DNA from 3 places in the Novosphingobium sp. Sphag1I genome. Region 3 is predicted to be linked to each of the others. Evidence: predicted binding sites of a transcription regulator. Region 3 holds the regulator's gene; each other region holds the start of a gene.

Region 1 (3,277 bases), on a different contig from region 3:
TTGACGAATCACCCGAACTCTCCCGCATCGTTCAGCGACTGGTGTCCGCCTTCTCTTTTTGCGGCGCAAAAGTCAAACAGAGTGTCAGAAATTCTACCCCAATACGCAATCTGGTCACCAAATCCGGCACGATGTGGCTCAGACGTTGCTCAAACCCTCCGGCGCGGTGCCGAAAATGGTCCTATATTGTGCAATGGCGAAGCGATCCGTCATGCCGGCGATGAAATCGGCGATGTGGCGGCTGCGTTGAGGTTCAGCCGCAGGCAGGCGCCCGGCCCAATCCGCCCCCATGTGCCACGGATTTTCGCGATAAGCGGCAAACAGACCCGACACGACCTGATGCGCCTTTTCCGCCGTGGCCAGTTGTTCGGGGTGATAATAGAGCTTGGCGTACATAAAGCGCTTCAGCGTACGCTCGGCCTCACCCATCGCGGGCGAGAAGGCGACGCTGGCACGCGTGGCGGCGCGCACATCGGCGATGCTGGCCATGCCCGCCGTGCGGGCCTGCGTTTGCGCGATGACGTCATTGACCATGATGCCAATCTGGCTGCGCACCAGTTCGCGCAATTTGCGGTCATGAGGGGCGTTGGGGTGCTTTGCCTCCACCGCGCGCCATTGTTCGGCCACGAAGGGTTGGGTCAGCAGATCGTCGAGATGCAGGAATCCGGCGCGCAGCCCATCGTCAATGTCATGATTGTCATAGGCGATGTCGTCGGCAATCGCGGCCACCTGCGCCTCAAGACATGACCATTCACCCAGATGCAGCGGATAGGCCGCATCCAGTTCGGCCAACGCCCAGTTGGGATTGCGCACCGGCCCGTTATGCTTTGCCAGCCCCTCCAGCGTCTCCCACGTCAGGTTCAGCCCCTCATGCTCGCAATAGGGGCTTTCAAGGCGCATCAGCGTGCGGAGCGTATTGGCATTGTGGTCCCATCCACCCTGCTCTTTGAGCGCTTCGTCCAACGCGTCCTCGCCGCTGTGGCCAAAGGGCGGGTGGCCGATGTCATGGGCAAGGCAGAGCGCCTCGGTCAAATCCTCGTCCAGCCCCAGCACGCGGGCAATGACGCGGCCGATCTGGGCCACCTCAAGGCTGTGCGTCAGGCGGACGCGGTAGTGATCTCCGTCGGGGGCAACGAAAACCTGCGTTTTATGGCGCAAACGTCGGAACGCAATCGAGTGGATGATCCGGTCGCGGTCGCGCTGATACGGGCTGCGCGGACCGCGGGCGATCGAGCCTTCCAGCGCGAATTCACGGCCAAGGGTTTGCGATGGGTCACAGGCCAGGGGGGATAGAGGCATCGGGTAGGGGTAGGCGGATTTCAGTTGAAGAAAAAGGGGAAAATGCGAGGGACTTGTCCCTCGCGCTCCCATTACTGTCTTTGTTGCGCCACGGGTTCTGCCTCAGGTGTCGGACGCGGCGTTGAAATGATAAAGCCTGCGGCGCCCATAACCAGCGCCGCAGGCTTTAAAAATCATCACACAACCGGGCAATTTCACGCCACCCATTAATGGGATTGCAAAGGGCCACCGCCCTTTGCCCGCAGGAGGCAAACCTTATCTTTCCCACCCGCTCATGCACAACCCAGCCGCCGCAGCCGTCACGCGAATGACTTCCGGATCCTGAATTCGGCGCACCGCCATCACGTAATCAAACAGCGACCGCTTTGGCCCCTGCAACGCCTCCAACTGGCGCAATTGGCTGATAGTCAGCTTGTCCACCATATGCTCGGCCATGCAGGCCGACACCGGTTCGGACAGCCCCGCCCCGACAAGGGCCGATTTAACCCGGCCTCTGGCGACCCCCTGAACACAGCCCGACAGGGCAAGGGTAAGGGCAAGGACTGTCAGAACTTTACGCATTCAATGGACCCTTTAGTGGGCCAGCGCCTTGACGATGTCTTCCACCATCTTCTTGGCGTCGGCCAGCAGCATCATGGTCTGGTCCATGTAGAAGACATCATTATCAACACCTGAATAACCCACGCCGCCCATCGACCGTTTGACGAACATGACCGTCTTGGCCTTGTCCACGTCGAAGACGGGCATGCCATAGATCGGGCTGGACTTGTCGGTCTTGGCGGCGGGGTTGACCACGTCATTGGCGCCGATGATGAAGGCAACGTCGCACTGGCCGAACTCGGAATTGATGTCCTCCAGTTCGAAGACTTCATCATAGGGCACATTTGCTTCGGCCAGCAAGACGTTCATATGGCCCGGCATTCGCCCGGCAACCGGGTGGATGGCATATTTGACGCTGACGCCTTCCTTTTTCAGCACATCGGCCATTTCGCGCAGCGCATGTTGAGCCTGCGACACCGCCATGCCATAGCCGGGGATGATGATGACGCTCTCGGCCTCCTTCATCAGGAAGGCCGCGTCCTCCGCGCTGCCGCGCTTCCACGGGCGCTGCTCCTTGGCCGCGCCGCTGGCCGCTTCCGGCGCCGCGCCAAAGCCGCCAGCGATCACGCTGATGAAGCTGCGATTCATCGCCTTGCACATGATATAGGACAGGATCGCGCCCGACGAACCCACCAGCGCGCCCGTGATGATCATCGCGCTATTATGCAGCGTGAAGCCCATCGCCGCCGCCGCCCAGCCGGAATAGGAATTGAGCATCGAGACGACCACCGGCATATCCGCCCCGCCAATCGGGATAATCAGCAAGAAGCCGATGATGAAGGCCAGCAGCGTGATCAGGCCGATCACCCAGAGCGACTGATCCATCGTGAAATAGCCGACAAGGCCAAGGATCGCGACAATCGTGCCAAGGTTGATGACATGCCGCCCCGGCAGCATGATCGGCGAACCCGACATCTTGCCCGCCAGTTTGAGGAAGGCGATGATCGAACCGGAAAAGGTGATTGCGCCAATGGCGATGCCAAGGCCCATTTCGATGCAGGATTGGGCGTGGATCTGGCCTGCTTCGGCAATGCCGAAAGCCCCCGGATTGAGATAGGCCGCCCAGCCCACCAACACCGCCGCCATACCGACCAGCGAGTGAAACGCCGCCACCAGTTGCGGCATCGCCGTCATGGCAATGCGGCGGGCAATGACAAAACCGATGCCACCGCCGATGGCGATGGCGGCCATGATCAGGCCGAAGCTACTGCTATCAAACGCAGTCGGAGCACTTGAATCGCCATCGAGACTAAGAGAAATACGTGGCACATGCGTCACCAACGTCGTGGCCACAGCAATCAGCATGCCGATCATGCCATAGCGATTGCCCGCCCGGCTGGTTGCCGGAGACGACAGCCCGCGCAAGGCCAGAATGAAC
Region 2 (3,277 bases), on a different contig from region 3:
CCCATGTGATCAACATCACCGATGTTGGCCATTTGACCGATGACGCCGATGCGGGCGAGGACAAGATGGAGAAGATGGCCCGGACGCAGGCCCAATCCATCTGGGACATCGCCGAACATTACAAGCAGGCCTATTGGGCCGATGTGCGCGCGCTGAATATTCGTCAGCCCGCCAAGTGGACCATCGCCACCGATTACGTGCCCCAGATGATCGAGTTTGCCAAGAAGATCGCGCCCGCTCATTGCTATGAACTGGACAGTGGCCTTTATTTCGACGTTTCCACGGTGGTCGACTATGGGCGGTTGGCCCGCGCCAATACCGAGGAGGGTGAGGGGCGCATCGAAAAGGTCGATGGCAAACGCAATGCCGCCGACTTCGCCATCTGGCGCAAAACGCCGCCGGGTGAGAAGCGGCAGATGGAGTGGGACAGCCCGTGGGGTCGCGGTGCGCCGGGCTGGCATCTGGAATGTTCGGTCATGTCGGGTGAGGTGCTGGGCTTTCCCTTTGACATCCACACCGGCGGGATCGACCATCGCGAAATCCACCACCCCAATGAAATTGCCCAGAATCAGGCCGCTTGTGGTTGTGGCGGGCTGGATCACGCCGCCAATTCGGGCGCGCAATTCTGGATGCACAACAATTTCCTGGTTGAACGCAGCGGCAAGATGTCGAAGTCTTCGGGCGAATTTCTTCGGCTGCAATTGCTGATCGACCGTGGTTATCACCCGCTGGCCTATCGCCTGATGTGCCTTCAGGCGCATTATCGCAGCGAACTGGAGTTCAGTTGGGAAGGTCTGGGCGCGGCATTGGTACGCCTGAAACGTCTGCTGATGGCCGTGGCGCAGGTGAAGGCGCAATGCGCCGACGCCGGCTATGCGGCCATCGGCGGTTGGGGCCAGAAGATCGCGCCGGTGATGGAGCGTTTCGAAGCGGCCATCAGCGATGATCTCAACACGCCGGTCGCTTTGACGCTGCTGGAGGAAGTCGCCTCGATGAAGAAGGTGCCGGCCACCGAAAAGCTGGGCGCGATCACGGCGATGGACAATGTGCTGGGCCTGAACCTGTTGGCCATGGAACGCGGTGATCTGCGGATCCGTCCCAAGGCCGCCTCGATCACCGAGGGAGAGATCGAGGCCGTTCTGGTTCAGCGCAAGGAAGCGCGGGCGGAAAAGGATTTTGCGCGATCCGACGCGCTTCGTGATGAATTGGCGGCCAAGGGTGTCGAGGCCATGGATGGCGACCCGCTTGGCTGGGAATGGAAGTTGGGTTGAGGATTTAGGCAAGGGGCCGGATGCCCCTTGCCATCCAGCAAGGCTTATCCGTCGGCCAAAAGCAGCAGTTCGGTTTCCACAACGACGCGCTCCACGGGCAATTGAACGTGGGTGACTTCGCTGACCACCGCATCGGCGACCAGTTGGCCGCGGATGGTGAATTCATGTTCGGGAATGCTGGCGATAAATTCCTCGGCGGCGGCGGCGCCGTCCTTGCCATTGAACAGCAGCGTGATCGTATGGCGCGAGCCGTTAAAAGTCGCGCTGGCCCAAGGCCGTTCGGCGTGAGAGATCAATTCGCCACGTTCCCCCGCAAGGCGCATAACCGCATCGAGCAGAAGGACCGAAGGGGGGCGTAAACGGGCGCGCGGGGCGCCGACGCCCTTGGTTTCATTCATGCGGGCGGCGGGGCTGAACAGGGCTACGCGCTGGGCGTCGATGTCGTTGCTGGTGCGAAAGTCAAAGCGCATTGGGCATCTCCGAATAGGTGGTGATATAGTTTTCGATGCGGGCGGCCAGATCGGGCCGGGGGCTGCGCCCATTGCGCATATCGCCGACAAGACGCGGATCATGGGCCACGATGCGCCCGAACTTTGTCCACGGCATGCCGGTACGGCACAGGAAATCCTCTATCATTCGCAACAGCATGAAGCCCCCTTCATTGGTTTGAAGTTTGGTCCGATTCGCCGGATCTGTTGCTCATTTGTTCTCATAAGAAATCCTACTTGTCTAGGAAATTTCCTATGGTATAAATTTGGACATGGAACAGGAAAATGCGCAATCCACTCTGATGGCTCTTTCGGCAGAGCGAGGCGTGAGCCTGGCGGCACTTTCCGGGTTAATAGGTCGTAATTCCAGTTACTTGCAGCAATTTGTCAAAAAGGGCAGCCCGCGCAAGCTGGAGGAAGGTGACCGGCGGAAACTGGCCAATTTCTTTGGAATCGACGAGTCGCGATTGGGCGGATCAGAGGAAAAATCCTTTTCTCCGCTGGAAAAATCCCCACGCGAACATTGGGTCGATGTGCCGCGTCTGGCGGTTGACGCCTCGGCGGGGCCGGGCGCCTTTGCGGGCGGAGAAGTGCCGTTTGGCGCCCTGCGTTTCTCGCGCGATTGGTTGCGCAGCATGGGGCTGACCCCGTCGCAATTGACGACGATCGCGGTGGCGGGGGATTCGATGCATCCCGTGCTCAATGATGGCGATGAAATTCTGGTCGATCAGTCGCGCCGCGCCTTGGCCGATGGCATCCATGTGGTGCGCGTGGGGGACCATGTTCTGGTCAAGAGGATCGACATGGGGCGCCCCGGAAAGGTGCGCCTGAAAAGTGAAAATCCGGCCTATGATCCCATCGATCTGTCGCCGGAGGAGGTGGCCGTGATCGGCCGCGTCGTGTGGAAGGGCGGGCGGCTTTAAGCCGCCCGCATCCCGATTACTTGGTCCACTGTGCCAGCCAGTCGGCCAGCGATTGCGGCGTCATCGAACGCGCATCGGCCAGAGCCGTAACGGAAGTGGTTGGGTTGAGCAGTTTGTTCGTCTTGGGATCCACTACGAACAGCGCCGGAACACCCTTGGGACGCGTCACGCCATAGGTCGCGCCGATGTCCAGATTTTTGGTGTAGCGGCCCACGTCCACGGTCACCAGTTCAAAGTGCTTTTTGACCCAGGGGTTCAGGCTGGGCAGAGCCATGGTTCCGGCCAGAATGCGGCAATCGGGGCACCAGTTGCCGCCCAGATCGATCAGCACCAGTTTCTTGGCCTTTTTGGCGCGGGCGATGGCGGCGGCCACGTCCTTATGCGCGTCGGCGGCCTCATCATAGGGCAGCGGCAACGGCTGGGGCAGGGCGGCAAAGCTGGTTTCGGGCAGGCGCGGGGCGGGGGCGGCCATGGCGGGCGCGCTCATCATGGGAGCAGCGGCAAGGGCGAGGCCGACGAGGAGGTGACGCATCTCGTAATCCTTAGTAAGACGATAGAGTATATATAGCGATCCTTTCGCTCTTCTCTACTGGCC
Region 3 (3,277 bases):
ACCGGCGATTCCGCTCCGGGAGCGGTGGAGGGGGCCTATGTGCAAATGCGGGCGAGGCTTGTTCCACCTGCGCCACCGCGTTTACCCGGAGGCTATGATTTTGCACGCGCGGCGTGGTTCAGCGGGTTGGCGGCAACGGGCAGCGCTCTTGGTCCGGTGACGGTCGAATCGGCCCCGCGCGCGCAGGGCCTGTCGCGGATGCGTCATGCGCTGGCCGCACATATCCGCGCCGTTTTACCCGGATCGGCGGGGGGCATGGCCGCAGCCTTTGCCAGTGGTGAGCGCGGAGGTATCACACCACAGGACGAGGCGGCCATGCGTGATGCGGGGCTGACCCATCTGCTCTCCGTTTCGGGCCTTCATGTCAGCGCCGTTGTCGCGGGGGCCTATTTTCTTGCGCTGCGTCTGCTGGCCCTCTGGCCATGGCTTGTTCTGCGGATTCGCTTGCCGATCGTGGCTAGTGGTGCAGGGGGATTGGCCGCGGTCGGATATACGTTGTTGACCGGGGCCGAGGTGCCGACGGTGCGGTCCTGTCTTGGTGCCTTGCTGGCTCTGGCGGCGATTGCGGCCGGGCGACAACCCTTTTCGATCCGTCTTTTGGCCGTGGCGGCGGCTTTTGTGATGCTGCTTTGGCCGGAAGCCGTTATCGGACCCAGCTTTCAGATGAGCTTTGGTTCGGTTCTGGCCATTGTGGCCCTGCATGAAGCGACCCCGGTTCGGGCCTTTCTTGCCCGGCGGGAAGAAGCCTGGGTGATCCGTTTGGGTCGGCACATTGCCATGTTGCTGATGACGGGCATGGTCATAGAATTGGCGCTGATGCCGGTCAGTTTCTATCACTTTCACCGCGCCGGGATCTATGGCTCGCTCGCCAATCTGGTTGCCATCCCGCTGACGACCTTTGTCACTATGCCTTTGATTGCCGCGGGTTTGGTCTTCGATATGATTGGCATGGGCGGGCCGTTCTGGGGCCTTTGCGGCTTGTCGCTGGATGGCCTGATTGGGCTTGCGCGATGGGTGGGCGCGCGGCCCGATGCCGTGACGCAATTGCCGGTCATGGCGGGGGGCACCTATGCTTTCATAGTGCTGGGCCTGTTATGGCTGGCGCTTTGGCGTGGGACTATTCGACTGCTGGGACTGGTGCCTGCGGTCCTTGGTTGCCTGTGGCTGGCATTATCAGCGCCGCCCGATGTCATGATCACGGGTGACGGACGTCAATTGGGATTGATCGATCCGCAAACCGGGCAATTGCTGGTAATGGGTCAAGGGCGTTCAAAATACATTTCGGATGCCATGCAGGAAGTGGCCGGGCTGTCTGGCGCTGTATTGCCGATTGAACAGTGGCGTGGCTCGACCTGCAATCAAAGCTTCTGTCGTGTCACGATCAGGCAAGGAGAGCGGGATTGGGCCATCCTTGCGGCGCGGGGGGAAGGCTTTGTTGACGAAGCGGCGATGGCCAAGGCTTGTGCGGCGGTCGATATTGTCGTCTCACGGGTGGCGTTACAGCCTTCGTGCCGCCCCCGTTTCCTGCGCGCGGATGAGGCGCTGCTCTATCGGACCGGCGGGATGGCGATCTATCTGAACCGACGGAAAATTGTCACTGTGGCGCAGGGGCAGGGGCAACATCCGTGGTGGCGCGCGCCTAGTCTAAAGCAGGATATGACGTCTAAAGCAGGATATGACGATAGGTGATGATTAGGAGAGGGCGTTACAACCCCCTCCCGATCAAGCAGGGTGCTTAATGATACCGGCGGAGCAAGCCGGCCAGCTTGCCTTGAACCTGCACTTCGCCGGGCTGATAATATTGCGGGTCATAGGCCGCATTGGCCGGGTCCAGGCGGACCAGACCGCGTTCGCGCCGCAGATATTTCAGCGTCGCTTCCTCGCCGCGTACAAGGGCGACGACAATCTCGCCTTCGCGCGCAATGTCGGTCTTGCGGATCAGTGCCAGATCGCCGTCCAAAATGCCCGCTTCGACCATGGAATCGCCCGAAACCTCAAGCGCGTAATGTTCGCCCGAACCCAGCAAGGCCGCCGGGACCGGCAGCATGGTCTGACCTTCCATTGCCTCGATCGGAACGCCGGCCGCGATGCGCCCATGCAGCGGGATTTCCACCACGTCATTGGCCGCGGCGGGCACGACAGGCTTGGGTGCCTCGACCACCTTCTTGGGCGGCGCAGCCTTGGCCGCGACCGGCGGGGTGACGTCTTCGGGCTGGCGCAACACTTCCAAAGCGCGGGCGCGGTTGGGCAGGCGGCGGATAAAACCGCGTTCCTCCAGAGCGGAGATCAGGCGATGCACCCCCGATTTCGACTTCAGATCGAGCGCTTCTTTCATTTCCTCAAAGCTGGGCGAAACGCCCGATTCCTCAAGGCTGGCTTGGATGAAGCGCAGCAATTCATGCTGTTTCCGGGTGAGCATTGTGACCTCCCAACGGGGGTGTTGCGTGAACAATTGCGGAACAATTACGCAACCATTGCCCTTACGTCAAGCGCTTCCGCCATTTCCGATCAAATGGATCTTCACCCTATCGCCGGCCGCCGCCGACGGTGCATTCGCCATATGTTCGATCAGGCAATTGCTGGCCGCCATCGCCGCCAGCGCAGAGGAATCGCGCATCGGTCGGGGCAGGACATTTTGGCCGTCCCACCATCCACGGATGAATTCGCGCCTGTCGGCCCCCGGACCCAGCGGTTCGCTCAATTGCGCCATCGCGGTCCTGGGCAAAGGATTGGCCGAACCCTGCATCGCGCGCAGCAGCGGCAGCAGGAACAAATGCGCGGTCACAAAGCTGGACACCGGATTGCCGGGCAGGCCGATCACGATCTGATGCCCGCGCGTCGCCACCAGCAGGGGTTTGCCGGGCCGGATCGCGACCTTCCAGAAATCGACCTGCGCGCCCCAATTCAGCAAGGCGGGCTGGATCAGGTCGTGATCGCCCACCGATGCGCCGCCGCTGGTGACAATCACATCAACATCGCCTGCACGCGCCAAGGCGGCGTCCAGCGCAGACAGATCATCGGCCACTGGTCCAAGGCGCAGGATGTCTCCGGCCACGCCTGATGCCATCGCCGCCAACATTGCGCCGTTGCTGGCGGGCAGGCGGTGGGGCGGGCAATCGAGGCCGGGCGCCACCAATTCATCCCCGCTGTCCAAAATGGCCAGACGCGGGCGGCGATGGACCGAAAGTTCTCCATGGCCCGCCGCGATGGCTAAGGCCATTTGCGCCGGCCCGATCCTTGTGCCTGCCGGCAAGACCTCGTCGCCATGGCTAAAGTC

Evidence for each region. Region 3 encodes LexA, which represses DNA repair genes until DNA is damaged. Its sites were predicted from a motif close to GTTCCNCNCTTGTTCT; they were not measured.
Region 1: ACZ9HU_RS06980 (deoxyguanosinetriphosphate triphosphohydrolase) is a predicted target of LexA. The motif match lies at 1,328-1,343, and genes of this name have one in related genera.
Region 2: ACZ9HU_RS06865 (S24 family peptidase) is a predicted target of LexA. The motif match lies at 1,966-1,981, and genes of this name have one in related genera.

Annotation. Positions count from the first base shown of each region.
Region 1 is NZ_JBWBQS010000005.1:63,977-67,253, forward strand. It holds glycine riboswitch at 1-35, opposite strand, end outside; gene ACZ9HU_RS06980 (deoxyguanosinetriphosphate triphosphohydrolase) at 139-1,299, opposite strand; gene ACZ9HU_RS06985 (hypothetical protein) at 1,555-1,860, opposite strand; gene ACZ9HU_RS06990 (NAD(P)(+) transhydrogenase (Re/Si-specific) subunit beta) at 1,873-3,277, opposite strand, start outside.
Region 2 is NZ_JBWBQS010000005.1:40,456-43,732, reverse strand. It holds gene cysS (cysteine--tRNA ligase) at 1-1,271, shown strand, start outside; gene ACZ9HU_RS06875 (hypothetical protein) at 1,316-1,741, opposite strand; gene ACZ9HU_RS06870 (hypothetical protein) at 1,731-1,919, opposite strand; gene ACZ9HU_RS06865 (S24 family peptidase) at 2,032-2,682, shown strand; gene ACZ9HU_RS06860 (thioredoxin family protein) at 2,699-3,214, opposite strand.
Region 3 is NZ_JBWBQS010000003.1:37,898-41,174, reverse strand. It holds gene ACZ9HU_RS03855 (ComEC/Rec2 family competence protein) at 1-1,689, shown strand, start outside; gene lexA (transcriptional repressor LexA) at 1,736-2,419, opposite strand; gene ACZ9HU_RS03845 (molybdopterin molybdotransferase MoeA) at 2,486-3,277, opposite strand, start outside.